4 regions of the Streptomyces sp. NPDC060064 genome follow, and region 2 is predicted to be linked to each of the others. Evidence: riboswitches for the same ligand, from Rfam matches in the RefSeq annotation. Region 2 holds a riboswitch; each other region holds the start of a gene.
The links. Region 2 has a riboswitch for cyclic di-AMP ahead of ACFWDI_RS13815 (M23 family metallopeptidase). Riboswitches for the same ligand answer to the same signal wherever they lie in the genome.

Region 1 (7,507 bases), on a different contig from region 2:
GCTGCACCAGGAGGGCTTCGACCAAGTCATCGCCCGGCGCACCCGCAAGGGCGACCGGGTCACCCGCACCGTCACCGCCCGCGCCTACTACTGGCTGATCAACCGCCTCGTCGACGTGGAACTCGTCGACGGCGTGGGGGATTTCCGGCTGCTGTCGCGCCGTACCGTGGACGCGGTCCTCGAACTCACCGAGTACAACCGGTTCTCCAAGGGTCTCTTCGCCTGGGTCGGATTCCGCACCACGACCTTCGAGTACGAGAATGCGCTGCGTGAGCAGGGCCGCTCCAAATGGAGTTTCGGAAAACTGCTCAACTACGGCCTCGACGGACTGCTCTCTTTCAACAACAAGCCGTTGCGGGCCGCCGTCTATCTCGGGCTTCTGCTTGTCACACTCGCCATGGCGTATGCCGCCTGGATTGTCGGTGTCGCCCTGGTGAACGGCGTGGACACCCCCGGGTATGTCACCCTTCTGGTGGCGGTCACCGCACTCGCCGGCGTACAGATGCTGATGCTGGGGGTGGTCGGCGAGTACGTCGGCCGTATCTACTACGAGGTGAAGCGGCGACCGCACTTCCTGGTGAAGGCCACTGACGCCGACCTTCCGCACCAGCAGGAAGGAGAACGGCGTACACGCACGGGGGAGCTCGTAAGACGATGACAGTCCGGGTCCAGATGGTCAGATTCGCCCTGGTAGGGGTGGTGAACACCGGGACGTACTACGGGATGTATCTGGCCCTGCTGACCTGGCTGCCGTATGTCGCGGCGCATGTCATCGCCTTCGCGCTCAGCATGGTCGGGTCCTTCTTCCTGACCTCGTACTTCACCTACAGGACCCGCCCGACCTGGCGGAAGTTCCTGCTCTTCCCGCTCACCAACGCCGCGAACTTCGTCGTCACCACGACCGGCGTCTATCTGCTGGTGGACGTACTGCACTTCGGCAGCCGCTACGCGCCGCTGATCGCGGCGGGCGCGGCGATCCCGATCACTTTTGTGGTCTCCCGGACGATCATGCTGCGACCGGATCCGGTCCCGCGCGAGCGGGAGCCGGAGCCGGAACGGGTGCCTCAGACCTGACACGGGAACGGGGCGCCGTGCAGTCGGCCGGCTGACGGCCGCTCCGCGCATCCGCAACCGCAGGCGAATCGTTTGGCGAATCAGTGGCCCAGACCCCTGGGACTGCCTACCATCGATCACCGCAGGGTCTTGTGCACCGAAGCACAATCACGCCGGGAGGCTCCTTTGCACCGCCGCCGTCGCACCGCGCTCGTCGTCTCCGCCGCGCTCCTCACCGCCGCGCCCCTCCTCTCCGCCTGCGGCAGTGACGCGCACCCAGGGGCCGCCGCCGTCGTGGGTGGCGAGCGGATCGATGTGTCCACCGTCCAGGCGAAGGTGAAGGACGTACGCGCCGCCCAGCAGCGCTCCCCCCAGTCCGCGCAGCTCATCAAGGACAGTGGGCAGCTCAGCCGCGCCAAGCTCTACGACCTCATCGTCGACCAGGTCGTCCAGCGCGCCGCCGACGACGCCGGCGTCAAGGTCAGCCGCAAGGAGGTCCAGGACGGCCGGGCCGCCCTGGTCCAGCAGTCCGGTGGCGAGGAGCAGCTCTCCGCCATGTATCTGCAGCAGCGCGGCGTCGCTCCGGCCCAGCTCGACGACGTCGTACGCCGCGACATCCTGGTGAACAAGCTCGCCACCTCCCTCGGTGCGACGAACACCCCCGAGGGCCAGCAGAAGCTCAACCAGGCCTTCACCGCCGCCGCCAAGGCGCTGCACATCGACGTCAACCCGCGCTACGGCACCTGGGACGACCAGAAGCTCGAGCTCAGCAGCTACAAGGCCCCCTGGATCACCCAGGTCACCAAGGAGGAGCAGCCCGTCGAGACGGGTGCTTAGTGCGAGGTAGGTTCGACGGGTGACCACAGAAGCACCCGTTGCCTCCGGCCGTATCGTCCTGCTCACCGCCAGCCACCGCGTCGCGCCCGGGCTGTTGTCCTGGCCCGCGTGGCAGACGCTGCACGCCGCCGACCGGGTGCTGTGCGCCGACGAGGGTCATCCGCAGCTGCCGTATCTGCGCGAGGCGGGTGTCGACGTCGAGATCGCCGCGCCCACCGCACAGGAGCTCGTCGACGCCTGCGCCGGCGGCCGTACCGTCGTGGTCGTCCCGTCCGGCGAGGGCGACCGGGCCCTGACCGACGGGCTCGCCGGGCTGGCCGGGTCCGGACGGGTGCAGATGCCGGATCTGGAGCTGCTCCCCGGCTCGTACGACCTGCCCGGCGCCCGTCTCATCGACCTCGTCCAGGTCATGGACCGGATCAGGCTCGAGTGCCCGTGGTCCTCGCAGCAGACCCACAAGGGCCTCGCCAAGTACGGCATCGAGGAGGCGTACGAACTCGTCGAGGCGATCGAGGACGGCGACCGCGACGAGCTGCGGGAGGAGCTCGGGGACGTACTCCTCCAGGTCGTCTTCCACGCGTGCATCGCGGAGGAGGATCAGGACGAGCCGTTCTCCATCGACGACGTCGCCGGGACGATCGTGGAGAAGCTGATCCACCGCCATCCGCATGTCTTCGGCGACGAGAGCGCCGAGACGCCGGAGGACGTGAAGGAGCACTGGCTCCGCACGAAGGCCATAGAGAAGCAGCGCGACTCGGTCACGGACGGCGTGCCGCTGGGCCAGCCCGGCCTCGCGCTCGCAGCGAAGCTCGCCTCCCGGGTCCGTACCGCGGGACTTACCGTGCCGCTGCCCGCCGGCGAGGGCATCGGGTACGAACTGCTCGCCCTCGCTGCTCGTGCCGAGGAGGCGGGCACGGATCCGGAGGCCGCACTGCGCGCCGCTGCCCGGGCCTACCGGGATGCGATCCGCGCGGCGGAGGGCCACGCCGGTTAGTACCTTTCGGTGCCCCGGTGCCAGGAAGGCCCTCGACGGGAAGCCGGATAACGTCGGGGCGTGAGCAACACACCTGCCCCCGAACTCTTCACCTGGGAGTTCGCCACCGACCCCTACCCCGCCTACGCCTGGCTGCGCGAGCACGCCCCCGTGCACCGCACCCGGCTCCCCAGCGGGGTCGAGGCATGGCTGGTGACCCGGTACGCCGACGCCAAGCAGGCGCTCGCCGACCAGCGGCTGTCCAAGAACCCGGTGCACCACGCCGAGCCCGCGCACGCCAAGGGGAAGACGGGGATCCCGGGCGAGCGCAAGGCCGAGCTGATGACGCATCTGCTGAACATCGACCCACCTGACCACACCCGGTTGCGGCGGCTGGTGTCGAAGGCGTTCACTCCGCGCCGGGTCGCCGAATTCGCGCCGCGGGTGCAGGAGTTGACGGACCGTCTCATTGACACCATCTTCGAGAATCAGCACAGCGGGGAGAAGGGGGAGGCGGACCTCATTCATGAGTTCGCGTTCCCGCTCCCCATCTACGCCATCTGCGACATGCTCGGAGTCCCGCGCGAGGACCAGGACGACTTCCGCGACTGGGCGGGCATGATGATCCGGCACGGCGGCGGGCCGCGCGGCGGTGTGGCTCGTTCTGTGAAGAAGATGCGTGGCTATCTCGCCGAACTCATCCACCGTAAAAGGGAAGATCCGGGCGACGACCTCATCTCGGGGCTCATTCGCGCCAGTGACCACGGCGAGCACCTCACCGAGAACGAGGCCGCCGCGATGGCCTTCATTCTTCTCTTCGCGGGCTTCGAGACGACGGTCAATCTCATCGGCAACGGCGTCTACGCGCTGCTGCGCAACCCGGGGCAGCGGGAGCGGCTCCAGGCCTCGCTCGCGGCCGGGGAGAGCGAGCTGCTCGCGACAGGTGTCGAGGAACTGCTGCGGTACGACGGGCCGGTGGAGCTCGCGACCTGGCGGTTCGCCACGCAGCCGCTCAGCCTCGGCGGACAGGACATCGCCGCCGGCGATCCCGTACTCGTCGTACTCGCCGCGGCCGACCGGGATCCGGAGCGGTTCACGGACCCGGACATTCTCGACCTCTCCCGGCGCGACAACCAGCATCTCGGGTACGGGCACGGCATCCACTACTGCCTCGGTGCGCCGCTCGCCCGGCTGGAGGGGCAGACGGCGCTGGCGACGTTGCTCCGCAGGATGCCCGACTTGCGGCTTGCGGGAGATCCGGCCGATTTGCGATGGCGCGGGGGGCTCATTATGCGCGGATTGCGCACTCTGCCCGTTGAGTTCACACCTCGACAAATCTGACGAAGCGTCAAGACTGTGACTTTCACGTGATCTCCGCTGCATCGACTTGTGACCAACGTTCGAATGCCGCTACCTTCACCGTCGTCCCACCAGTCACATCTGTGGTCAGGCCTGTGGTCAGATCCGCAAGACATGGCTGTAGTCACGTCTGTAGTCACGCGAAAGGCAACCGCATGCGCTCCGGGAACGGACGACACCGCCGACCCCGCCAGGCTCCGGCCATCGTCGTCGCGGCAGGGGTGACTGGATCGGCCATCGCCATCCCGCTGCTCGGCGCCGGATCGGCCTCCGCCGCCGACGCCTCCACATGGGACCGCGTCGCGGAGTGCGAGAGCGGCGGCATGTGGAGCGCCGACCTCGGCAACGGGTTCTACGGCGGTCTGCAGCTCTCGCAGCAGACCTGGCAGGACTTCGGCGGTACGGCGTACGCGCCCACCGCCGACCTCGCGAGCCGCTCCCAGCAGATCGCGGTCGCGGAGAAGGTCCTCGACGCGCAGGGTCCCCAGGCGTGGGCCAGCTGTTCGCTGCTGTCGGGGCTGACGAACGACGGCGCCGCGACCGGCGTCGACCCGGGCGCCATGCCGTCGCCGGGGCAGAGCACCCCCGCACCGCCGGCCGCGTCCGCGGAGCCCTCCGCCGGGACCTCCGGACCCGCGGAGCCCTCCGCCGAGCCGTCCGTGGACTCCTCCGCGCCGGCGAGCCCCAAGGCGTCGACCCGGCCGTCCGAGTCGACGAACCCGGGTGCCGGGCAGGACGCCGGCGCCGACAGCGGCACCGGCAAGCACCGTGGCGCCCCGGAGGAGACCGAGCCGGGCAATACGGACAATCCGCGCGAAGATGCCCGCCATGCCTCGCGAGGTGACGGTGCGACACGTGACGAGGTCGACAAGACCGGCAACACCGACAAAGCGGACGCCCTGCCCGGCGAGTACACCGTCCGTCCCGGCGACAGTCTGTGGGCCATCGCCGACGAGCAGAAGCTGCCCGGTGGCTGGTCCGCGATCTACGACGCGAACCGCGAGACGGTCGGCGCCGATCCGGATCTCATCCTCCCTGGCCAGAGCCTCGATCTGGACGTGAAGTAGCGGCAGTTCGCTGGCGTATGTCCGAGTTTGTTCAACTGAGACATGGGTCTCTTTGTCCCAACTGGCATATCTCGCCCCTCGGGTCCGGTTGTTCCGCTTCTCACCTGCGGAAACGAGAGTTCCCTGAGTAGTGAAATGGGCGATTCCTCCCCGATGTTCGTCTTTGGACATCGGGGAGAGCTGTGTCTACGGTCTGAACCGCTCGCCACCGCGGGCACCACTGACCGTCACGCCGAATCCTGCCGCCGGTCGGGGGGAGTAGTCGTTCGCACAGAGCGCCGAAGGCAGGAGCGGGGGACCCAAGGTAAGCGCCGGGCCCGGCCGTTGAGAGCAGTACGCAACGGCCGACGGGCCGGCTTGGGGTGAAGCCGCGCGCAGCATGCGCGGCCGGGCAACTCACTTGGCCCGAACCCGACAGCTCACCTCGTAGGCGTCGGTGAGGAGACGTTCCATGCTGTTTTCCAGCAAGAACAAGCACCGCCGCCCGTCCAAGGCCACCCGCATCGCCGCGCTCGCCGGTGTCACCGGTGCCGTCGTCGCCGCCCCGCTGATGGGCGCCACCTCCGCCTCCGCCGCGACCGCCTCCGAGTGGGACAAGGTCGCCCAGTGCGAGGCCGGTGGCAACTGGTCCATCAACACCGGCAACGGCTTCTACGGCGGCCTGCAGTTCTCGGCCTCCACCTGGGCCGCGTACGGCGGCACGGCGTACGCCTCCTCCGCCGACCAGGCCTCCAAGTCCCAGCAGATAGCCATCGCCGAGAAGGTCCTGGCCGGCCAGGGCAAGGGTGCCTGGCCGAACTGCGGCGTCGGCCTCTCCAACGCCGCCTACAACGGTGGCTCCGGCACCACGCAGCAGGCGCAGCCCGCCCCGAAGCCCGCCCCGAAGCGCGCCGATGCCCCCACGACGCGCTCCGAGCGCCCCGCCGCCCCGGCGAAGTCCGCGCCCGCAGCCAAGGGCTTCAAGAAGGGCGACGGCGAGTACAAGGTCAAGGCCGGCGACACTCTCGGCACGATCGCCGAGGCCAAGAAGGTCAAGGGCGGCTGGCAGAAGCTGTTCGACCTCAACAAGGACATCGTCAAGGACTCCGATGTGATCTTCCCGGGCCAGCAGCTCCACCTGAGCTGACCTCCCGGGTCCCAGACCCCCGGTGCGGCTCCACCTGAGCTGACCCCGGGTCCCAGACCCCCCGGTCCGGCGCGTCTCCCCCCCGTACGCGCTGGGCCGGGGCTCTGTCTGTTCCGGTCGGTACCCGTCCCGGTCCTTGCCGGGCCCTCGTGGCGTTACCCGCAGGTAGTTCACGTGCTGTTTGTCCTGCGCCGCGAGTCTTCGGGGCGTTTTTCGTCCCAGCGGGCGGGCAACGGCTGGCCGATGCCGTGGAGCCGGTTAGGCTCATGTCGCAAGGCCAAGAGACCCTGCACTTCTCGCGTCACATCCCAGAAGGAGATGCTCGTGCCGTCCATCGACGTCGTCGTAGCCCGGGAAATCCTGGACTCCCGAGGCAACCCCACGGTCGAGGTCGAGGTTGGCCTCGACGACGGCAGCACGGGCCGTGCTGCTGTTCCGTCCGGCGCCTCCACCGGTGCGTTCGAGGCTCTTGAGCTCCGCGACGGTGACCAGAACCGCTACCAGGGCAAGGGCGTCGAGAAGGCCGTCCTCGCCGTCATCGAGCAGATCGGCCCGGAGCTCGTCGGCTACGACGCCACCGAGCAGCGCCTGATCGACCAGGCGATGTTCGACCTGGACGCCACTCCGGACAAGTCCTCCCTCGGCGCCAACGCCATCCTCGGCGTCTCCCTCGCCGTCGCGCACGCCGCCTCCGAGGCCTCCGACCTGCCGCTCTTCCGCTACCTCGGCGGCCCGAACGCGCACCTGCTGCCCGTTCCGATGATGAACATCCTGAACGGCGGCTCGCACGCCGACTCCAACGTGGACATCCAGGAGTTCATGATCGCGCCGATCGGCGCCGAGTCCTTCTCCGAGGCCCTGCGCTGGGGCGCCGAGGTCTACCACACCCTCAAGTCCGTCCTGAAGACCAAGGGCCTCTCCACCGGCCTCGGCGACGAGGGCGGCTTCGCGCCGAACCTGGATTCCAACCGCGCCGCCCTGGACCTCATCCTCGAGGCCATCAAGCAGGCCGGTTACGCCCCGGGCAAGGACATCGCGCTGGCGCTCGACGTCGCCGCGTCCGAGTTCTACAAGGACGGCCTGTACGAGTTC
Region 2 (7,507 bases):
ACGGGTAGTCGGGGACGACGCGCTTGACGACACCCTGCAGCGTGCCGAGCGCGAGGCCCGGCGAGGACTCGTCGAGCGTGGTGAGGCAGATGACCGTCTCGTCCTCCTCCAGCGACAGGAACTCCGAGACCGGCGCACCGCCCGACAGATTGGGCGAGGACACCGTGTCCGGAAGCTGCGGAAGGTCGATCACCGCGAGCCGCAGCAGCCGTCCGGCTGAGGTCACAGCGCCCACATCGCCGCGCTGTGTCGCCGGCACCGCCGAAACGATCACATCGTGCTTGGCGCGCTTTCCGCCCTCGTGCCCCAGGGGCTCGCCATTGGCGGTGCGGGCCAGCAGACCGGTCGAGGACAGCAGGACCCGGCACGGGTCGTCCGCGACCTCCAGCGCCACCGCAGCGAGCGGTGTACCCGCCGACTCGAGCAGCACCGTGCGCCGCTCGGTGCCGAACTTCTTGGCCACCGCGGCCAGTTCGGTCGAGACCAGCTTGCGCAGCTCGGTGTCCGAGTCGAGGATCCCGGTCAGCTCGTCGATCTCGCCGTTGAGCCGGTCTCGTTCGCTCTCCAGCTCGATCCGGTCGAACCTGGTCAGCCGGCGGAGCGGAGTGTCCAGAATGTACTGAGTCTGGATTTCGCTGAGCGAGAAGCGCTCGATCAGCCGCTCCTTCGCCTGCGCGGAATTGTCACTCGACCGGATGAGCCGGATGACCTCGTCGATGTCGAGAAGCGCGACAAGCAGGCCCTCGACCAGGTGCAACCGGTCGCGCCGCTTGGCCCGCCGGAACTCGCTGCGCCGCCGCACGACCTCGAAGCGGTGATCGAGATAGACCTCGAGCAGCTCCTTGAGCCCCAGGGTGAGCGGCTGCCCGTCCACCAGCGCCACATTGTTGATGCCGAAGGACTCCTCCATCGGCGTCAGCTTGTAGAGCTGCTCCAGCACGGCCTCGGGGATGAACCCGTTCTTGACCTCGATGACCAGCCGCAGACCGTGCTGCCGGTCGGTGAGGTCCTTGACGTCCGCGATGCCCTGGAGCTTCTTCGCCGAGACCAGGTCCTTGATCTTCGCGATCACCTTCTCCGGGCCGACCGTGAAGGGCAGTTCGGTGATCACCAGGCCCTTGCGGCGCGCCGTGACGTCGTCCACAGAGGCCGTCGCGCGGATCTTGAAGGTGCCGCGGCCGGTCTCGTACGCGTCCTTGATGCCGTTCAGGCCCACGATCCGGCCGCCGGTCGGCAGGTCGGGCCCGGGGACGAAGCGCATCAGCGTCTCGAGGTCCGCGCCCGGGTGCTTGATCAGATGCCGGGCGGCGGCGATGACCTCACCCAGATTGTGCGGCGGCATATTCGTCGCCATGCCGACGGCGATCCCGGACGAGCCGTTGACCAGCAGGTTCGGATAGGCGGCGGGGAGCGCGACCGGCTCCCGCTCCTGGCCGTCGTAGTTCGACTGGAAGTCGACGGTGTCCTCGTCGATCGACTCCGTCATCAGGCTGGTGGCATCCGCCATCCGGCACTCGGTGTACCGCATGGCGGCCGGCGGGTCGTCGTTGCCGAGGGAGCCGAAGTTGCCGTGGCCGTCGACCAGCGGCAGGCGCATCGAGAACGGCTGCGCCATCCGCACCAGGGCGTCGTAGATCGACGCGTCGCCGTGCGGGTGCAGCTTACCCATGACCTCGCCGACCACACGGGCGCACTTCACATAGCCGCGGTCGGGGCGCAGGCCCATCTCGTTCATCTGGTAGACGATGCGGCGGTGCACCGGCTTCATACCGTCGCGGGCGTCCGGAAGGGCCCGGGAGTAGATCACCGAGTACGCGTACTCGAGGAAGGAGCCCTGCATTTCGTCGACGACGTCGATGTCGAGGATCTTCTCCTCGAAGTCGTCCGGCGGCGGGGTCTTCGTGCTGCGGCGGGCCATCGCGGCTGCGGCTCCTTCTCGCTCTTGTGCGGGGCAGTACTCAGGTTCTGACGCGGACCATTGTGGACCGAGCCTCTGACAACGCCGACCTCGACCCGTCGTTGGGCCGTTCTCGGCCGGGAACTTCGCCAGGTGTCAGATCGCTTGCATACAGTGGCAGGACTTCTCCATATCGCGATCGAAGGGACGTACATGCCCATGGGTCACACGGCCACAGCGCAGGCCGGTTCCGGCGGCCTGACAGCGACCGAGCACCGCCTGGCCAACGGCCTGCGCGTGGTGCTCTCCGAGGACCACCTGACCCCGGTCGCCGCGGTCTGCCTCTGGTACGACGTAGGTTCGCGCCACGAGGTCAAGGGCCGTACCGGCCTTGCTCACCTTTTCGAGCATCTGATGTTCCAGGGCTCGGGCCAGGTCAAGGGGAACGGCCACTTCGAGCTGGTTCAGGGAGCCGGCGGCTCGCTGAACGGCACCACCAGCTTCGAGCGCACCAACTACTTCGAGACGATGCCCACGCACCAGCTGGAGCTCGCCCTCTGGCTGGAAGCCGACCGCATGGGCTCGCTGCTCGCGGCTCTCGACGACGAGTCGATGGAGAATCAGCGTGACGTCGTCAAGAACGAGCGCCGCCAGCGGTACGACAATGTCCCGTACGGCACGGCCTTCGAGCGACTGACGGCTCTGGCCTACCCGGAGGGCCACCCGTACCACCACACGCCGATCGGCTCGATGGCCGATCTGGACGCCGCGACCCTCGAGGACGCGCGCACGTTCTTCCGTACGTACTACGCGCCGAACAACGCCGTGCTGTCGGTCGTCGGCGACATCGACCCGGAGCAGACGCTCGCCTGGATCGAGACGTACTTCGGCTCCATCCCGTCCCACGAGGGCAAGCAGCCGCCGCGCGACGGCTCCCTCCCGGAGATCATCGGCGAGCAGCTGCGCGAGGAGATCGTCGAGGAGGTCCCGGCCCGGGCGCTGATGGCCGCCTACCGCCTGCCGCACGACGGCACGCGCGAGAGCGACGCCGCTGACCTGGCGCTCACCGTCCTCGGCGGCGGAGAGTCCTCGCGACTGCACAACCGCCTGGTGCGCCGTGACCAGACGGCCGTCGCGGCCGGCTTCGGTCTGCTGCGGCTGGCCGGCGCCCCTTCGCTGGGCTGGCTGGACGTCAAGACCTCCGGTGGTGTCGAGGTGCCGCAGATCGAGGCCGCGGTCGACGAGGAGCTGGCGCGGTTCGCCGCGGAGGGTCCCACGCCCGAGGAGATGGAGCGGGCGCAGGCCCAGTTGGAGCGCGAGTGGCTGGACCGGCTCGGCACGGTCGCCGGCCGCGCCGACGAACTGTGCCGGTACGCCGTGCTGTTCGGCGACCCGCAGCTGGCGCTGACCGCCGTGACGCGGGTGCTGGACGTCACCGCCGCAGAGGTGCAGGCGGTCGCCAAGGCCCGGCTGCGCCCGGACAACAGGGCGGTGCTGGTCTACGAGCCCCTCTCCGCGGACAACGGCGACAGCGACAGCGACGAGAACGACGAGCGCGAAGGGGCGGACCAGTGAGCGACGCTGCCGTGACCATGGAGTTCCACCCGCAGCCGAAGGCCGGCGCGGCCCGCCCCTGGGCGTTCCCGGCCCCCGAGCGCGGCACGCTGGACAACGGCCTCACCGTGCTGCGCTGCCATCGCCCCGGCCAGCAGGTGGTGGCCGTCGAGATCTGCCTCGACGCCCCGCTGGACGCCGAGCCGGAGGGCCTCGACGGCGTTGCCACGATCATGGCGCGCGCCTTGTCGGAAGGCACCGACAAGCACACCGCCGAGGAGTTCGCCGCCGAGCTGGAGCGCTGCGGCGCCACCCTCGACGCGCACGCCGACCACCCGGGTGTCCGCGTCTCCCTGGAGGTTCCGGTCTCCCGGCTGCCGAAGGCGCTCGGTCTGCTCGCCGAGGCGCTGCGCGCGCCGGCCTTCGCCGACAACGAGGTGGAGCGGCTGGTACGCAACCGGCTGGACGAGATCCCGCACGAGACGGCCAACCCGGCCCGCCGTGCGGCCAAGGAGCTCTCCAAGGAGCTCTTTCCGGCCTCCCTGCGTATGTCGCGCCCCCGCCAGGGCACGGAGGAGACGGTCGCCCGTATCGACTCCGCGGCCGTACGGGCCTTCTACGAGGCGCATGTCCGGCCCGCCACCGCCACCGCGGTGATCGTCGGCGACCTCACGGACGTCGATCTGGACGCCGTGCTCGCCGACTCACTCGGCACCTGGAAGGGCGACAGCGCCGCGCCCCGTCCCAAGCCGCCGATCACCGCCGACGACACCGGCCGTGTGGTCATCGTGGACCGTCCCGGCGCCGTCCAGACGCAGCTGCTGATCGGCCGCATCGGCCCGGACCGCCACGACCGCGTCTGGCCGGCCCAGGTGCTCGGGTCGTACTGCCTGGGCGGCACTCTCACCTCGCGCCTTGACCGCGTGCTGCGCGAGGAGAAGGGCTACACCTACGGCGTACGGGCCTTCGGCCAGGTGCTGCGCTCCGCTCCCGACGGGTCGGGCGCCGCGATGCTCGCCATCAGCGGCTCCGTGGACACCCCGAACACCGGACCGGCGCTGGACGACCTCTGGAAGGTGCTGCGTACGCTCGCGGCCGAAGGTCTGACCGACGCCGAGCGCGATGTCGCCGTGCAGAACCTGGTGGGTGTCGCCCCGCTGAAGTTCGAGACGGCCGCCTCTGTCGCGGGCACGCTCGCCGACCAGGTCGAGCAGTTCCTCCCGGACGACTACCAGGCGCAGTTGTACGTACGGCTGGCCGAGACCGGCACCGTCGAGGCGACGGCCGCGGCTGTCAGCGCCTTCCCGGTGGACCGTCTTGTCGCGGTGCTCGTCGGCGACGCCTCGCAGATCGAGGAGCCGGTCAAGGCGCTCGGCATCGGCGAAGTGACGGTTGTCACAGGCTGATTGAGGATATCCGGCAGACAACTCAAAACGGACAAGCGGAACCCCGGCATCCCTTGTGATGCCGGGGTTCCGCCTTATGCCCGTTTTGTTGGAGAGGTTGCCTGTCTGCCCTGTGGCGTGCGCTACAAAAGGGCCTGTCTGTTTGGCGATTGAAAGACGGCCCGCCTAGCGTCGGTCCGGCTGTCCGCCAGTAGCCCGCCGCATCCGCGGCATCGGACAGTCATCGCCGAGTCCCCGTCTGGCGCGAGCCTGGGGAGCCGGGGACCCACTCAGTCCCTGGGGTGAATCGGGCGCCTTCGCACCTGCGGAGGGGCCTGTAGGAGACCTTCCTGCTCCGAACCCGTCAGCTAACCCGGTAGGCGAGAAGGAAGGAAAGGATCAGCCACTTCATGGCGTTCACCCGTGCCACCGGGAAGCACCGTGCCCCGAGCCGAATGACGCGCAAGAGGGCGAACATCGCCGGCGTCGCGGCTCTCGCCACCACCGGCGTCATCGGAACCCTCGCTTCCCCGGCACTTGCCGCCGAGACCGGCGCGACCACCGTCGAGGACACCGGCCTGACCCAGATCGTGGCCGCCGACTCCCTCGCCGAGCAGATCGCCGACCAGGCCGCCGCGCAGAAGCAGGAGGCCGCCGAGGCCAAGGCGAAGGCCGAGGCGAAGCGCAAGGCCGAGGCGCGCGCCAAGGAGGCCCGCCAGGCCAAGGAGCGCGCCGCCCGGGAGGCCGAGCGCAAGCGCCTCAACTCCTTCGTGGCGCCGATATCCCACTCGTACGTGTCCACGGGCTACAAGACCGGCGGCTCCATCTGGTCCTCCGGCAGTCACACCGGCATCGACTTCCACGCCGCGTCCGGCTCCACCGTGCACGCGGTCGGCTCCGGCACCGTCGTCGAGGCCGGCTGGGGCGGCGCGTACGGCAACAACATCGTGATCAAGATGAACGACGGCTCGTACACGCAGTACGGCCACCTCTCGTCCATCAGCGTCTCGGTAGGCCAGTCGGTGACCCCGGGCCAGCGGATCGGCCACTCCGGCTCGACCGGCAACACCACTGGTCCGCACCTCCACTTCGAGGCCCGCACCAGCCCCGAGTACGGCTCCGACATGGACCCGGTCGCGTACCTGCGCGCGCACGGCGTCAACGTCTGATCCGACGACGGGGCCGATGCCCGGTCCCGCGTGCTTCCCGAAGGCCCCGGCTCCCCGCCGGGGCCTTCGGCGTTTGCCGCCCCACCGGAGTTCTGGCCAAAAGATATCCATGGATTCCGGTCTCCCATCGGAAAATCCCGCCCACTGCAATAGAGTCACCGAACAGACGTCAATCGGCTGCGTTTCGCGCGGATTAAAGCGGAGGTTCGGTCATGCGCATTCCCGCGCACTCGGTATGCACGGCGATCCGCGACGACATCGTCTCCGGTGTATTCGAGCGCGGCAGCCGGCTCACCGAGGAGCAGCTGGCACGCCGCTACGGCGTCTCCCGGGTCCCGGTGCGCGAGGCCCTGCGCACGCTGGAGTCCGAGGGCTTCGTCACCACCCGCCGTCACGCCGGCGCCTGTGTCGCCGAGCCCACCGAGCAGGAGGCCGCCGACCTTCTGGAGATCCGGATGCTGCTGGAGCCCATGGGTGCGGCGCGCGCCGCCCAGCGCCGCACCGAGGCACATCTCAAGGTGCTGCGTGGCCTGGTCAGACTGGGGCAGGAGCGGGCCCGCCGTGGTCAGGGCGAGGATCTGCGTTCACTGGGTGGGTGGTTCCACGAGACGCTCGCCCAGGCCTCAGGCAGTCCGGGGCTGATCGCTCTGCTCACCCAGCTGCGGCACAAGATCGCCTGGATGTACGCCGTCGAGCAGCCCGCCAAGCCTGTCGAGTCCTGGATCGAGCACGGCGCGATCGTGGACGCGGTGGCGCGCGGCGACGCGGAACGGGCGCGGGCGCTGACGGCCGTGCATACCGAACGGGCTGCCGCCGCGCACCGGCTGCGCCGCCTCGAGCGGGTGAGGACTTCGCAACATGCCGTAAACATCGCAAGCGCCCGCCATTAACAGGTGCACCGTATACAAAGGGTAGACATTGGCGGGGCCTCTTTTCTGCTGCCCGCATTCAAAGCGCCGGAGCCGAAAGTCGCGTCCGGGAAAGCCGTGTCCAGAAAAGCTGCGTCCGGGAAAGCTGCGTCCAGAAAAGACGAAGCCGCGATGTCCGAGAATTCGGGACACCGCGGCTTTGCCGTGGGTAATGGGCCTGATCGGCTCAGACGGTCTCGGGAAGCTCTTCGAGGCCCTCGGCGACGAGCCGGGCGAGACGGTCCAGTGCGGCGTCGGAGTCCTCCGCCGCGGAAGCGAGCACGATCTCCTCGCCGCCCTGCGCGCCCAGGCCGAGCACCGCGAGCATGGAGGCGGCGTTGACCGGGGTGCCGTCCGCCTTGGCGATCGTCACGGGGACGCCGGCGGCCGTGGCGGCACGGACGAAGATGGAAGCGGGGCGGGCGTGAAGGCCCTCGGCCCAGCCGACATTGACGCGGCGCTCAGCCATGGTGTTGCCCTTCAAGTCTCAGTGGTTGTCTAGACCAGTCTCTCATGTGTTTCTGCGTGCTCGCACCGGCCCCGGACCCGGGATCGGCCGCCGATCGGCCTTCTCAGACTGCCCCGCGGCAACCT
Region 3 (7,507 bases), on a different contig from region 2:
AGTTCTGGATGCCGAGCCTGCGCGCCTGATACACCGTCATGGCATTGGGCGGCGCAGTCGTCTCGAATCCGATACCGAAGAACACCACTTCCCGGTCCGGGTTCTGCTGAGCGATCTTCAGGGCGTCGAGCGGCGAGTAGACGACCCGTACATCGCCGCCTTCGCTACGGACCTGGAACAGGTCACGGCCGGTGCCGGGCACGCGGAGCATGTCACCGAAGGAGCAGAAGATCACCTCGGGGCGGGAGGCGATCTCCAGCGCCTTGTCGATGACTTCCAGCGGGGTGACGCACACGGGACAGCCGGGTCCGTGGATCAATTCCACCTGGTCAGGGAGCAACTGGTCGATGCCGTGCCGGATGATCGTGTGCGTCTGTCCCCCGCAGACCTCCATCAGTGCCCACGGTCTGGTCACGGTGGAATGGATGTCATCGAGGAGGCGGCGCGCCAGATCCGGGTCCTGGAACTCGTCGATGTACTTCACTACTTGGCCTCCTGAGGTGTGTCGATGCCGGCGGCGGGCAACGGGGATCCGTCGGCTTGCGCCACCGGCTCCCACGGATCGCCGAACTCCTCCTGGAGCAACCCGAGCGTGGCAAAGAGCTCGAGGGTCTTCTTGGCCGACTCCTCGTCCAGGCGCTGCAGGGCGAACCCCACATGCACGATGGCGTACTCGCCGACCTGGAGGTCCGGCAGATACTCCAGGCACACCTCCTTGACGACGCCGCCGAAGTCAACGCGGGCCATACGGGTGCCGTCGCGTTCCTCGATGTCCAGGACTCTCCCGGGTACCGCCAGGCACATGTCCTTCTCCTCGCTGTGGGTGTTTCGTCGCCCGGTCTCCCCGGGGCACGTCGTCAGTCGCCGCCTGCGCGCAGGGCCACGGCGGCATGTGCGGCCACCATCAGTTGACCCAACGCCAGTCCCCCGTCGTTCGGCGGGACTTGGTGGTGGCGCAGAACGGTGAAGCGGTCCTCGAGAAGCGTCCGTGCGCACGCCGAGGAGAGCAGAGTGTTGGCGAAGACACCGCCGGTCAGGGCTACGGTGTCCAGTCCGCGCTCGTCTCGCGCCATGACGCAGATCTTGTGTACGAGATCGGCGACGGCCCGGTGGAAGCGCGCGGCGACAAGGGCCGGAGGTGTGCCCGCCCGTACGTCGTCGACGACTGCTGCCAGAACGGGTGCAGGATCAGCGGCCACCGCAGCCCGGCCATCACCCGGAGGCTGCACGGCGAACGCGTAGCCGACGACGGCCTCGGCCGCCGCCGTGAGCGCGGCCGCCTCCAGCTCAATGGCTGCCTGGGCTTCGTATCCGGACCGATGGCAGACGCCCGCGAGCGAGGAGACGGCATCGAAGAGCCGCCCCATGCTGGACGTAGGCACACAGTTCAGGTTCCGCTCCAACTGGTGTTCCAGCACCCGGAGTTCGTCGGGAGGGCAGGCGGCAATGCAGGGCAGGTCCCGGGACCAGGCGATGCCGGCTGCGCGCAGATGTGCGAGTGCCATTCGGTACGGCCGACGCACCGCGGCGTCGCCGCCCGGCAGGGAGACATGAGCGACGTGTCCGAAGCGGCTGAACCCGTCGTAGTCCGCCAGCAAGAACTCCCCGCCCCACACCGCCCCGTCGTCACCGTAGCCAGTGCCGTCGAACGCGACCCCGATCACGGGGCGGCTCCCGTCCAGTCCGTGCTCCGCCATCGCGGCGGCGACGTGGGCGTGATGGTGCTGGACCCGCACGACCGGCCGGCCGGCCGCGTGCCGGTTGGCCCACTGTCCGGAGCGATAGCCGGGATGCCGGTCGGCCGCCAACAGCTCGGGGTTCACCCCGGTGATCGACTCCAACTGCGTTTCGGCGCGCTCGAACGCCTGCTGTGTGGCGAGGTCGTCCATGTCCCCGATATGGGCCGACAGCCAGGCCCTGTGCCCTTCCGCGAGACAGAACGCGTTCTTGAGGTCGCCCCCGACAGCGAGGGCCGCCGGTACGGGTAGGGGCAGCACGACGGGCAATGGGGCGTAGCCACGAGCGCGGCGGATCATCAGCGGCTCCCCGTCGCACACCCGCACCACGGAGTCGTCGCACGGCACGTGGATCCCGCGGTCGTGCGCGAGCCAGGCGTCTGCCAGGTGCGCCAGGCGGGTCAGTGCGTCGGTGTCTTCGGTGACGATCGGCTCCCCCGCCACGTTCCCGCTGGTCATCACGAGCAGGCGCGGCCCGTCGGCATCGCCGGGCAGGCCGAGAAGCAGATGGTGCAGAGGTGTGTAGGCAAGCATCACGCCAAGATCGGGACTGCCGGGGGCGACCTCCTCCGAGGGATTCGGCAGTCCCGGCGGCACAGCGTCAGGCCGACGGCGCAGCAGGACGATGGGCCTGACGCCGCCCGTCAGCAGGCTTCGCTCCTGGGGGCCCAGGTGCACAAGGTGCTCGATGTCGGCGATGCTCCTGGCCATCAGAGCGAACGGTTTGTTCCCCCGGGCCTTGCGGTGGCGCAACGTGGCCACGGCCCGGGAGTTGGAGGCGTCGCAAGCGAGGTGGTAGCCGCCGAGGCCCTTCACGGCGAGGATCGCGCCTTGGGACAGGAGCCTGCGGGCCTCGGCGATGGGGTCCTCGGCGGATACGGGCCGAGGCGAATCTTCCGTATTCGCTTGCGCCACGAGCAGACGCAGGCGTGGGCCGCAGGCGTGGCAGGCGACCGGCTGCGCATGGAAGCGGCGGTCGGCCGGATCGGCGTACTCCCGGGCGCAGTCGGCGCACATCGGGAAGTCGGCCATGGTCGTGTGGTCCCGGTCGTACGGAAGACCGCGGACGATCGTGAAGCGGGGGCCGCAGTGCGTGCAGGTGATGAAGGGGTGGCGGTGACGCCGGTCGGCCGGATCGGCCAGTTCCGCGAGGCAGGCGGCGCAGGTCGCCATGTCCGGCGACACCAGGGTGCGCGCGGTTCCGCACGTGGTGGATGCGGCGATGGTGAACCCGTCACCCCCGGTGGTGGGGACCTCCTGATGGTCGACGGACTCCACCCGCGCGAGAGGCGGCGCGTCCGCGGAGATGCGGGCACAGAAGAGAGCGACGTCAGCGGGTGGCCCTTCGACTTCCGCGACAACGCCCTCACCGGTGTTGGTCACATGGCCGACCAGGTCGAGCCCGGTGGCGAGTGTGTACAGGAACGGCCGGAACCCGACGCCTTGAACCACGCCCCGGACAGTGACCCGCCTGCGCTGCACCGCCTCCTCCGCGACGGCGGCGGCCGACTGCGGACCGCTCACGAGCCGGACTGCGCCATGGCGCCGGAGGCCGCCGTATGGGTATGCGTACCGTGTTCGTGCTGATGGAGATGCTCCTGACGGGCCATGACGGGCGCGTGGACCGGCCCGCCGTCCGCCGCCGCCGTCGCCCGGTCCAGCAACGCGCCGACGCCGTCGCCCCGACGCGCGGACGTCAGCAGCACTTCCACCCCCGGGTTGACCTGCGCGACGTTCGCCCGAAACGCCGCCTCGTCGAACTCGACCGCCTCTGCGATGTCGGTCTTGGTCACCACCACCAGGTGCGCCAGACCGAAGGCGGTGGGGTACTTCAGCGGCTTGTCCTCCCCCTCCGTCACGGAGGCGAGCACGACCCGCAAGGACTCACCGAGGTCGTACGAGGCCGGACAGACCAGGTTGCCGACGTTCTCCACGAACAGCAGCCGGGTGTCCTCGGACAGCCATCCGTCCAGGTGCCGGCTCAGCATCCCGGCCTCCAGATGGCACAGACCGTCGGTCAGCACCTGCTTGACCGGGACTCCTGAACGAGCCAGGCGCACAGCGTCGTTCTCGGTGGCGAGGTCGGCGGTCAGGGCCGCGACCCGTACGCCCCGCTCCCGTGCCAGCAGCAGCTCGCCCTCCAGCAGAGCGGTCTTCCCACTGCCGGGGCTGGACAGCAGATTGACGATCGTGGTGCCGCGGGCGGCAAGTTCGGCGCGCAGCGTGTGCGCGGTCGCATCGTTCTTGGCGAGGACCGCCTGTTGGAGATCGACCACACGGCACATGCTTCAGCACTCCTCGAAAATGGGTTCACGGGCCCGTTCGTGCTCCTGGCCGTCCTCCCAGTGCACGCTGACGATCTGCAGTTCGCGGCCCGAGAGCAGCTCGGCGGTCGCCTCTCCGCACACCGGACAGCACAGCTGCGGCGGCATTCCGACCGCCCATTCATCCGCGCACGGTTCGCAGCGGGCACGACCCGGCACGGAGTCCGCGACCAGCTCGGCACCTTCCAGAACGGTCCCGGCACAGGCCAGTTCGAAGCAGAAGGAGAGAGCGTCGGGGACCACTCCGGCCAACTCGCCGACCTGGAGGCGTACGGACGTCACCGCGGTGACGCCGCCTGCTTCGGCCGCCGCCTGCTCCACCTGGCCGACGACAGCCAACGCGATGGACATCTCGTGCATCGCTCTCCGTCCTGGCACTGGCCGACCGCCGTCGAACGCTCTGGGCCCGGTGGGCGTCGCCCGCCCGCGCAAGCTGAGCGCTGGGGCCGTTCGGCACCATTACAGGCCGGGACCCGGCGGCGGGGAGCCCGGCACGCCGACGCCACCCGGCCGCGTACACCGTTCGGGGCAGCGGCGGAAGCCGTACCGGTCTCGGGGTGCACGTCGCCACAGCACAGCCCGGCCGGGAGGGTGGCTCCAATTACCACCTAAACGGACAGAACATACCCATAGGGCATTAATGCATGCATAGGTTGAATGTAGGGATTGAATACGCACTCCGGGAGCGCGGTTCCGCTTCGAAGTGTCCGGAATGGGCGTTTGCTCGACATTGCTCCCGACATCCATTTTGCGGGAAATCACGCGACTTGTCGTGCATTTTCGCGGCGCCGTGGGGCAGACCGTCCCGCATCGACGCTCGTGATATGGGTCACGTCCGTGACGCTGCGCGAAGGGCGCCGGCCTGGCTCAGTCCCGTGCCCCAAAAGGAAAGTTGAGTTCCCCGCCCTCGGTGGATCACGGGATTTTCCGCGGCAGAATCCGCCGCGTGGATTGCAGTGGTGAATTCAGGGCTTGTTCCATCCAGCCCTTTTCGCTTACGGTCACCGCAATCCGGACGGAACGCCGAATCCTGCCGCCGTCCGGCAAAACCCACCCACTTACGTACGGCAGGAGCGGGGGACCCAGGTAAGCCGCCGATCCGGAATCCGGAACGGCTCGGGGTGAAGTCGCATTCCTACTGCGGCCGGGCATCTCCAGCCCGAACCCGACAGCTGACCTCGCAGGCGACGGAGAGGAACTCGCCATGCCCGCAAAGGGTAAGCATCGCCGTCCCAAGTCCAGCCCGATCACTCGGGGTTTCGTCGCTGCGGGTGCGGGAGGTGCCGCACTCGTCCTGCCGGTGATCGGCGCGACCACTGCCGGCGCGGCGCAGCCGACGGCGCATCCCTTCACAGCTGAAAAGGCTGTGGCGCCGACCGTCGCGAGCACCACGCCCGTAGCCGCGAAGAAGGCCCTGCCCACCACCTATTCCGTCGTTGTGGGCGACTCCCTTTCCAAGATCGCACGGGCGCACTCCCTGAGCGGCGGCTGGATGCAGCTGTACAAGGACAACCGGCGGGCAATCGGTAGCAACCCTTCGCTGATTCACGCGGGTCTCAAGCTGTCGGTCGGCAAAAAGGCCAAGGTGACCCCCAACACGTCTGCTCCGGACGAGCGGGCCAGCCGCTCCGCGCAGAGGAGCACGCTGGCCACCAATGGCGCCGCCACCACCGCGAAGCCCGCGACCTATTCGAACAACCTCGACGGCTGGATCAGGGAGTCGCTCGACGTCATGGCCAAGCACGGCATCCCCGGCTCGTACAACGGCATCCACCGGAACATCATGCGCGAGTCCTCGGGCAACCCGCTGGCCATCAACAACTGGGACTCCAACGCCGTGAAGGGAACCCCGTCCAAGGGGCTCCTCCAGGTCATCGACCCGACGTTCCGTGCCTATCACGTGCCCGGCACGTCGATGAACAGCTACGACCCGGTCGCCAACATCACCGCCGCGTGCAACTACGCCGCCGCCAAGTACGGCTCGATCGACAATGTGAACGGCGCCTACTGACGCCCGGTCACCTCAGTCGCGTCACATCCTGCGGATGCGCAGATAGCGCATGAGGTCCGGCAGGGCCAGCCGGACGACGGCGGCCAGCGCAGTCGCGGCAGTAGCGGCGGCCGCGCCACCGATGATCGTCTTCTTCATGCTCTTCTCCTCACTTCGCAGCCTCGCCGACCGCAGCCGGTGGCGCGGACGGTTCCTGCTCGCCGTCCCGCAGCAAGCCCATGATCAGCCGTACGGCCTCCGGCACCGCGGCGGCCACGGCCGGACTGAGACCGATGCCTTCCTCCACACCGGCGGGTTCGCATCCCACTACCAGGATGCGCCGCGGCGGCCGCGCGCCGGTGCCGGCGCAGAGGGTCTCCAGGAGAGCCAGGACCGCGTCGGGGGACATCCGGTGACCGTCCAGCAGCGCGTTCCGGGGCTCGATGCCGCCCGCGCCGTCGGCTTCGATCAGATACACCGTGCCGGGTTCGCCGCCGCGCGCCGTGGCATCGACCAGGACGAGCGTGTCGTAGCCGTCGAGAAGCTGATACGCCAGGTGTACGCCCCGTACGCCGATGTCCACGACCTCGGCGTGCTCCGGCAGCTGTTCCGCGGCCAGCCTGCGCACGGTCTCGACGCCGAAGCCGTCGTCGCCGAGGAAGATGTTTCCGACCCCGGCGACCAGAATCCGGTCGTTGTTCCGCTCAGGACGTGTCATGCGTCCTCCAGGGGGGCGACCTCGTCGGGCTGGAAGTACAGGAAGCGGCCCTGCTCGCGGCGGATGTCGGCTCCTGGATCGCCCTCGACGGTCACTGCCAGATGCACTGCCCCGTCCACGTCGTGCAGCACCGCCTCGACCCTGGCGCTGCGGCCGTGCAGGAACAGGTCCTGTGCGTCGGTGCGCCGCAGGCCCGGGCGCAGCAGCACGCGGCTCCCGGCCCCCAGCGACCGGCCGTCCACGACGACCCGGTCGCGGGCCGGGTCGAAGCCGGAGTCGCTCGCCGGGTCCCACCACGGGGTGCCCGGCGCCTCCACGCCGTATTCGTCGGTAAACCCGCGACAGGCGGGCGGCGGGGGGGCGTCCGACGCGTCGGGGCCGGTCACCTCCCGTAGCGCACGCACCGCACCGTGCAGGCGCTCAAGGACTTCAGGGGGCATCGAGTCGGCCAGGTCGATCACCGCGCCGGCCCGCTCGTCGGTGCCACGAGCCTCTCGCTTCTCCTCATCGGTGAGGGCTGCGGTGCGCAGCGCGAGGATCTCGTCGATCTCGGTGGCGTCGTAGAGAGCCCCTGGGCTCTCCGGGGCGATGGCGGGGTGGTCCTCCAGGATGATCGGGGAAGACAGCACCAGGTCCGCGCGGCCGGGTTCGCCGGCGAGGACCGGCCAGGTGTGCAGGTTGCGGCAGGACGCGATCGCGCCCTTGGCCCACTCGGGCGGATCCGTCATCGACAGGAACG
Region 4 (7,507 bases), on a different contig from region 2:
GGTGTGGAGCAGGGAGCTGCCTTACGCGTTCGAGTGGCTGACGCGGCAGATGCAGCTGCTGCACCGGGGCGGCGTGGACGCCGGGGCGCCTCGGGGCGGCGGAGGGCCCAGCGTTGGCGGGGTGTCCCATGAAGCCCAGGACGGTCAGGCGCCCGACAACGGCCAGGCGGCAGCCGGTGGCGGCCTGCTGGAGTGACAGCGGTGGCCTGTGGGGAATGACAGCGGTTTGGCCTGCTGACGTGGGAGCGGTGACCCGCCGGAGTGACAGCGGTGGCCTGCTGACGGTGAGAGCGGTGACCGCGCCGGAGTGACAGCGGTGACCTACTGGAGTGACAGCGGTGACCTACTGGAGTGACATATCGGTCTTGTCGCCGACCCGCCGGTAGCCGATCCCCGCGTAGATCCGCTCGATGTCCGCGTCGCCCGGCTCCAGCCAGACGATGCGGCAGCCCCGATCGAAGGCGGCGGCCGTCAGATACGCGGACAGGGCCGCGCCGATGCCGCGGCGGCGGTGCGAGGAGGCGACCGCCAGGCCGCACAGCTCGCTCAGTCCGTCGGCCGGGACGGAGCAGCCGCCCGCGGCGACCGGTGTGCCGTCCTTGTCGTCCCTGGCGAGGCCGGCGACTCCGCCGCCCTCGTTGGCCCCGCGCAGCCAGGCGATTTCGCCGTCGGTCGGGTCCCCCGATTCGCCGTACGCGAGATGCTGCACGCCCGCCGCGGCGGTGTACCCGGCCTCGTCGGAGGGCTCGGTGAGGGTGACTCCGTCGACCGGCGCCGGGGTTATGAGGGATTCGGGCGTGCAGGCCAGCAGTGGTGCGCGGCGCTCGACCGTGAAGCCGGCCGTGAGCAGAGCGGGCTCGACCTCGGGCGCGCACGACGGCAGGAACTCCAGGCGTGGCTGCCGGTCGCGCTCGTGGAAGACGGCGATCAGAGCGTTGACCTCTTCGGTGGTCGGCTCCGCGCCATGGTCGGGGATGGCGTAATTGGCCGGTGGGATCGCCCAGTTGGGGTTGTAGCGCACGGTGAAGGGGCCGACGCGGACGTGATCGGGCGAGCGGAGCGTGAGCGTGCGTACGTAGTTCTGGACGTCGACGTCCACGGGGGCTCCTGCCGCGATCGGGATCTTGGGACGCCGGGGATGGTGTCACTTCCGTACGCGGCCGGCAACCGGTTTGCGAGCGGTTCGCGGTCCCTCCGGCGGCGCGGGCTCTGCGGCGGCTACACGGGGCGGGCGGCACCCGCGAAGGGCATCTGGTCGATGGGCGCGACGCGGACGGGGGCGCCCGGACGGGGTGCGTGGATCATCTGGCCGCCGCCGATGTAGAGGCCGACATGGGAGATGCCTGAGTAGAAGAACACCAGGTCGCCAGGGGCGAGTTGAGAGAGGGACACGCGTTCGCCGGTGTTGATCTGGGTGTAGGTGGTGCGGGGCAGCGAGACGCCGGCGGAGCGCCAGGCGGCCTGTGTGAGACCGGAGCAGTCGTACGAGCCCGGGCCCGTCGCACCCCATACGTAGGGCTTGCCGAGTGCTCCGTACGCGTACGCGACGGCTTGCGCGGCACGGGAATTGGGGGCCCGGAGCGAGCCGCGCGGGACGGCGGAGCGGTCGGCGCGGGCATCCGTCGCTCCACCCGTACCGCCGTACGCGGAGTTGTACGCCGCGCGCTGCTCGGCGGTCATCCGGGTCAGCAGACGCTCGGCGGCGGCGAGCTTCTCCCGGACGGTGGACTTGTGCTTCGCCAACTCGGTCTGCCGGGCCTCGAGAGCTCTCATCCGCTCGTCGGCCCGCGCCTTCAACCGTGCGATCTCCACCAGCTGTTGGTGTACGCCGGTGATCGCGTCCGCGTGCCGCTCGCCGACTCGCTCGGCGAGCGCGGCGCGCTCCAGATACTGGTCGGGGTCGGAAGTGAGCGCGAGCTGCAGGCCGGGGTCGATACCGCCGGCGCGGTACTGGGCGGTGGCGATCGAACCGAGCGCGTTCCGCGAGGTGTTGAGCCGCTCGGTCCTGCGCCCGGCCTCGTCGCGCAGCGCGTCCAGTGACTCGCGCGCCCTGGCGGTCTGCTCCTTGGCCGCGTTGTACTTCTCGGTGGCGGCCTCCGCCTGCTGGTACAGCTTGTCGACCTTGGCCTTGATCTGTGCGGGGCTGAGGCGGGGCTCGGCGTGCCCGGCGCCTTCGAATGCGGTGGCGGTCGCTGCGCCGGCGAGCGCGAGAGTGGCGGCGGTGCGGGCGGCGGGCCCGGTGAGCGGATGCTGCTTGGGTTTCCGGTGCGCTGCCACGAGGGCGTCCACGTCCTTCCGTTCCCTGCCGGTCCGAGTCGGAGTCCGACGACGGACCGCACAGGGGGAGCGGCCCGCCGCCGGATCTCTCGGCGGTGGTGACTGACGGCCGCCCGGGAACTCGGCGGCGGTGGGGAGTCGGTCACCTGAGGGAGGACGCTAAACCTGGGGGTCACGGGAAAGAGGCGTAAGGACCGATGTTGGCCAAAGGTGGACATGAGGGTGCGCCTTGTGAGAGCCCTGCCCATGGTGCCGGACCGCATTTCCGTACCGGAGTGACCGATGAGGCGAACGAGGCCCACCTGCCCGGAGAGCGGTGGTATGGGGGCGGTTAGGCTCCGCCTCATGGACGTACTCATCAATGTCTTCGTCGCCCTGCACATCATCGGCATCGCGTCGCTGCTCGGCGGCTTCCTCACTCAGATGAAGGCGATAGGCGCGGGAGAGGCACGCTTCATTCCGGCGATGCTGCACGGCGCGCTGACGATGCTGGTCACAGGCGTGGTGCTGGTGGGCCTCAACCAGGCGGACGACCAGGCGGTGAACAACCTCAAGATCGGCATCAAGCTGGCGGTGCTGATCGTGATCCTGGGCCTGGTGTATGTGAAGCGGGACGAGGAGAAGGTGGAGAAGGGGCTGTTCGGGGCGGTGGGCGGACTGACGGTCGCGAACATCTTCATCGCCACGCTCTGGACGTGAGAACGCCGCTCCCGATGTGAGAGCGGCGTTCTCCGTACGTGGCACGTCTTCCGTACGTGGTCTGCCGTACGTGGTCTGCCGTCCGTGGCCTTCCGTACGTGGCCTTCCGTGCTGGGAACGCCCGGGCGCGGTCGGGTCCGGGCGTTCCACTTGTTCCGCTGTGCCGGTTGTTCCGCTATGCCGGACGCACGCTGCCGTAGATCGGCATGTAGTAGATCGACTCCTCGCGGACGTTCGCGCCGGGCTTGGGCGCGTGGATCATCTTGCCGTCGCCGATGTAGATGCCGACGTGGCTGATGTCGTCGTAGAAGAAGACCAGGTCGCCCGGGAGCAGATCCTTTGTCGCGATCCGCGTGCCGACCTTCACCTGGTCCCAGGTGGTGCGCGGCAGATCCACGCCGGCCGCCTTCCAGGCGGCCTGGGTCAGTCCCGAGCAGTCGTACGAGCTCGGGCCCGTGGCGCCCCAGACGTACGGCTTGCCCATCTGCGAGCGGGCGAACGAGAGGACCTTGTCGGCCTTGGCCGCGTACGCACCGCCGCTGGAGCCGGTGCCTGTGCCCGTACCTGTGCCCGTGCCGGTGTCGCCGCCCGGCTGCTGCGCCTGCTCCCGGCGCCTGCGCTCCGCCTCCGCGTCGGCGCGGGCCTTCGCCTCCTCCTTGGCCTTGGCCTCGGCCTTGCGACGCGCCACTTCCTCCTTCTCGCGCTCGATCGCCGCGAGCCGCGCCTTCTCCTCGGCGGTCAGCTTCGACAGCAGCGAACGCGCCTCGCTCAGCTTCGCCTGGACTTCCTGCTTGCTGGTGCGCAGCGCCTTCTGGGAGTCCGTGAGCGACTCGAGGCTCTTCGTCGCCTCCGCTCGCTGCTTGGCGGCTGCGGCCCGCTGGGTCTCGTAGTCGTCGATGACGGTGCGCTGACGGTCGGTCATCCGGTCCATCAGCTGTGTCTGGTCGAAGTACGCCTGCGGGCTGTCCGCGAGCAGCAGGGCGGCGGTCGGGGTGACCGCGCCCGTGCGGTACTGCGCGGCCGCGTAGTTGCCGAGCGTGCGCCGGGACTCGTTCAGCTTGTCCGTGCGCTTCGCGGCGTCGTCGAGCAACTGGTCGACCTCGCGCCGCTTCTCATCGGTGGATTCCTTGGCCTTGTTGTACTTCTCGGTCGCGGTGCCGGCCTGCCGGTACAGGTCGTCGACCTTCTTCTGCACCTCCTCGACGGAGGGCTTCGGCTCGGTGGGCGCGGCGTTGGCGCTCTGCGTGGACAGCAGGGTGACGGAGGCGAGGGCAGCCGTCGTGAACCCGACGGCGGGGGAGTTGGTGCGTAGTCCTGCCATTCCGGCAATTCCGGTACGGGTACGCGGTTTGCGATGCGACGCCAAGGCCGGCATCTCCTTCTTCCGTGGACCGCCTACCGGGTTAGCTGTCGGGTTCGGGCGGAACGGAAGGTCGCCCTACGGACCGAGGGGGGAACGGTCCGATTCACCCCAGGTTGTGCATGGTGGGTCCCCGGTTCCGAACTCCCGTGAAGAGAGCTCGAATTCGGCGCAGGCCGCCCGATTCGGCGCGAGTCGCCAGGGGGGTACGGGCCGCCTGATCGAGCACGCTAGCCAACTCGTGTGGTTGCTGTGAAGGTTGATGTTCGATATGTCCGATACATTTTCGTGACCTTCGCGGCTGAGTGAGGAGTCGCTCACGGGCCGACGCCGCCCGACAGCGCAGCGGAGCGGCCCGATCGCGCAGCGTCGTCGGGCTCCTCGTCGGTCTCGTCGCCCGAGTCGCTGCCCGAGTCGCTGCCCGAGTCGCGCCGGATCCGCTGTCGGAGTCGTATCGCAATGCGGCCGCGGGCTGTCAGTGCGGCGGCCTAGACTCGTAGAGCGATGAGCAGCCTCTTTGACGACAGCTTCCTGGCGGACCTCCAGCCCAGCGCGGAGCAGCACCCGCCACCGCCCGAGGACTCGGCCCCGGAAGAGATCCCGGACGATCTCTTCCAGGGTGCATTCGACGTGCCTCCGGCCCGGGACCCGTACTACCGCGACGGCGCCCCGCGCACCGTCGTGGACCCCGCCGCCCTGCTCGAGGGGCTGAACGAGCAGCAGCGTGCCGCCGTTGTGCACACCGGGTCGCCGCTGCTCATCGTGGCCGGCGCCGGGTCCGGCAAGACCCGGGTGCTGACCCACCGGATCGCGCATCTGCTGGGGACCCGCAGCGTGCACCCCGGCCAGATACTGGCGATCACCTTCACCAACAAGGCCGCCGGCGAGATGAAGGAACGCGTCGAGCAGCTCGTCGGGCCGCGCGCCAACGCCATGTGGGTCATGACCTTCCACAGCGCGTGCGTCCGCATCCTGCGCCGGGAGTCCAAGAAGCTCGGCTTCACCTCGTCGTTCTCGATCTACGACGCCGCCGACTCCAAGCGACTGATGGCACTGGTCTGCCGCGATCTGGACCTCGACCCCAAGAAGTTCCCGCCGAAGTCCTTCAGCGCGAAGATCTCGAACCTGAAGAACGAGCTGATCGACGAGGAGACCTTCGCCGACCAGGCCGTCGACGGTTTCGAGAAGACGCTCGCCGAGGCCTACCGCATGTACCAGGCGAGGCTGCGCGAGGCCAATGCCCTGGACTTCGACGACATCATCATGACCACCGTCCACCTCCTCCAGGCCTTCCCGGACGTCGCCGAGCACTACCAGCGGCGCTTCCGGCACGTCCTGGTGGACGAGTACCAGGACACCAATCACGCTCAGTACACGCTCGTACGCGAGCTGGTGGGGACGGGCTACGAGGACCTGCCGCCGGCCGAGCTCTGCGTGGTCGGCGACGCCGATCAGTCGATCTACGCCTTCCGCGGCGCGACCATCCGTAACATCCTCCAGTTCGAGGAGGACTACCCGGACGCGACGACGATCCTGCTCGAGCAGAACTACCGCTCGACGCAGACGATCCTCTCCGCCGCCAACGCCGTCATCGAGCGGAACGAAAGCCGCCGGCCCAAGAACCTCTGGACCAACGCCGGCGCCGGCGCGCAGATCACGGGCTATGTCGCGGACACCGAGCACGACGAGGCGCAGTTCGTTGCCGACGAGATCGACCGGCTGACGGACGCGGGCGACGCGAAGGCCGGCGACGTCGCCGTCTTCTACCGTACGAACGCCCAGTCCCGTGTCTTCGAAGAGATCTTCATCCGGGTCGGGCTGCCGTACAAGGTCGTCGGCGGAGTGCGCTTCTACGAGCGCAAGGAGGTCCGGGACGTCCTCGCCTATCTGCGGGTCCTCGCCAACCCCGAGGACAATGTCCCGTTGCGCCGGATCCTCAATGTCCCCAAACGGGGTATCGGCGACCGCGCGGAGGCGATGATCGACGCGCTCGCGCTGCGCGAGAAGATCACTTTCCCGCAGGCGCTGCGCCGCGTGGACGAGGCGTACGGCATGGCGGCCCGCTCCGCCAACGCCGTGAAGCGCTTCAACGTGCTCATGGAGGAGCTGCGTACCGTCGTCGACTCGGGCGCGGGTCCGGCGGTGGTGCTGGAGGCCGTCCTCGAGCGGACCGGATATCTCGCCGAGCTGCAGGCGTCCACCGACCCGCAGGACGAGACCCGTATCGAGAACCTTCAGGAACTGGCCGCCGTGGCGCTCGAGTTCGAGCAGGAGCGCGGCGAGGAGGACGGCGCGGGCACGCTCGCCGAGTTCTTGGAGAAGGTGGCGCTCGTCGCCGACTCCGACCAGATCCCGGACGAGGACGCGGACGGATCCGGTGTCATCACGCTGATGACGCTGCACACCGCCAAGGGCCTGGAATTCCCTGTGGTGTTCCTGACCGGCATGGAGGACGGCGTTTTCCCGCATATGCGTGCCCTCGGCCAGGCGAAGGAGCTGGAGGAGGAGCGACGGCTGGCGTACGTCGGCATCACGCGCGCCCGCGAGCGCCTCTATCTGACGCGGTCGTCGATGCGCAGCGCGTGGGGTCAGCCCTCGTACAACCCGCCGTCGCGGTTCCTGGAGGAGATCCCGGGCCGCCACCTGGAGTGGAAGCGGACGGGCCCGATGGCCGCGCCCGCCGGTCCGACGTCCGGCATCGCCTCGTCGCTGTCGTCGTCGCGCTCACGGTCGGGCGGCGGTGCTTCGGGATTCGCCACGCGGCGTACGAGCGACAAGCCGGTGATCGCGCTGGTCGTCGGCGACAGGGTCACGCACGACCAGTTCGGTCTGGGGACCGTGGTGGAGGTGACGGGGTTGGGGGCGGACGCACAGGCGACGATCGATTTCGGGGACACCAAGCCGAAGCGGCTGCTGCTGCGTTACGCGCCGGTCGAGAAGCTGTAGCGGGCTTCGTCGTTACATCGCCTCGGCGGGTCGTCGCCTCGGCGGGTTGTCGCTACGTCGCTACGTCGCTTGGTCGTTACGTCGGGTCGAGGCCGTGGCTGCGAAGCCACGGCAGCGGGTCGATCGCCGAGCCGCCGCCCGGCCGGACCTCGAAGTGGAGGTGCGGTCCGGTGGAGTTGCCGGAGTTGCCCGAGTACGCGATGACGTCACCGGCCTTGATCGAAC

Region 1: linked by a shared signal. The riboswitch ahead of ACFWDI_RS02015 (transglycosylase family protein) and the one ahead of ACFWDI_RS13815 (M23 family metallopeptidase) in region 2 are both predicted to bind cyclic di-AMP.
Region 3: linked by a shared signal. The riboswitch ahead of ACFWDI_RS08085 (transglycosylase SLT domain-containing protein) and the one ahead of ACFWDI_RS13815 (M23 family metallopeptidase) in region 2 are both predicted to bind cyclic di-AMP.
Region 4: linked by a shared signal. The riboswitch ahead of ACFWDI_RS14905 (NlpC/P60 family protein) and the one ahead of ACFWDI_RS13815 (M23 family metallopeptidase) in region 2 are both predicted to bind cyclic di-AMP.

Annotation. Positions count from the first base shown of each region.
Region 1 is NZ_JBHWWF010000001.1:414,540-422,046, forward strand. It holds gene ACFWDI_RS01985 (glycosyltransferase family 2 protein) at 1-658, shown strand, start outside; gene ACFWDI_RS01990 (GtrA family protein) at 655-1,074, shown strand; gene ACFWDI_RS01995 (SurA N-terminal domain-containing protein) at 1,240-1,890, shown strand; gene ACFWDI_RS02000 (nucleoside triphosphate pyrophosphohydrolase) at 1,910-2,884, shown strand; gene ACFWDI_RS02005 (cytochrome P450) at 2,945-4,204, shown strand; gene ACFWDI_RS02010 (transglycosylase family protein) at 4,378-5,289, shown strand; cyclic di-AMP (ydaO/yuaA leader) riboswitch at 5,556-5,737, shown strand; gene ACFWDI_RS02015 (transglycosylase family protein) at 5,741-6,415, shown strand; gene eno (phosphopyruvate hydratase) at 6,734-7,507, shown strand, end outside.
Region 2 is NZ_JBHWWF010000009.1:107,582-115,088, forward strand. It holds gene ACFWDI_RS13800 (DNA topoisomerase (ATP-hydrolyzing) subunit A) at 1-1,918, opposite strand, end outside; gene ACFWDI_RS13805 (M16 family metallopeptidase) at 2,111-3,472, shown strand; gene ACFWDI_RS13810 (M16 family metallopeptidase) at 3,469-4,857, shown strand; cyclic di-AMP (ydaO/yuaA leader) riboswitch at 5,072-5,234, shown strand; gene ACFWDI_RS13815 (M23 family metallopeptidase) at 5,247-6,005, shown strand; gene ACFWDI_RS13820 (GntR family transcriptional regulator) at 6,218-6,895, shown strand; gene ACFWDI_RS13825 (HPr family phosphocarrier protein) at 7,101-7,382, opposite strand.
Region 3 is NZ_JBHWWF010000005.1:18,990-26,496, reverse strand. It holds gene hypD (hydrogenase formation protein HypD) at 1-484, opposite strand, end outside; gene ACFWDI_RS08105 (HypC/HybG/HupF family hydrogenase formation chaperone) at 484-804, opposite strand; gene hypF (carbamoyltransferase HypF) at 858-3,260, opposite strand; gene hypB (hydrogenase nickel incorporation protein HypB) at 3,257-4,021, opposite strand; gene ACFWDI_RS08090 (hydrogenase maturation nickel metallochaperone HypA) at 4,025-4,420, opposite strand; cyclic di-AMP (ydaO/yuaA leader) riboswitch at 5,072-5,260, shown strand; gene ACFWDI_RS08085 (transglycosylase SLT domain-containing protein) at 5,265-6,071, shown strand; gene ACFWDI_RS08080 (hydrogenase maturation protease) at 6,220-6,768, opposite strand; gene ACFWDI_RS08075 (hypothetical protein) at 6,765-7,507, opposite strand, start outside.
Region 4 is NZ_JBHWWF010000010.1:177,364-184,870, reverse strand. It holds gene ACFWDI_RS14925 (alpha/beta hydrolase) at 1-196, shown strand, start outside; gene ACFWDI_RS14920 (GNAT family N-acetyltransferase) at 344-1,099, opposite strand; gene ACFWDI_RS14915 (NlpC/P60 family protein) at 1,219-2,289, opposite strand; gene ACFWDI_RS14910 (hypothetical protein) at 2,623-2,976, shown strand; gene ACFWDI_RS14905 (NlpC/P60 family protein) at 3,152-4,351, opposite strand; cyclic di-AMP (ydaO/yuaA leader) riboswitch at 4,354-4,518, opposite strand; gene pcrA (DNA helicase PcrA) at 4,841-7,282, shown strand; gene ACFWDI_RS14895 (M23 family metallopeptidase) at 7,359-7,507, opposite strand, start outside.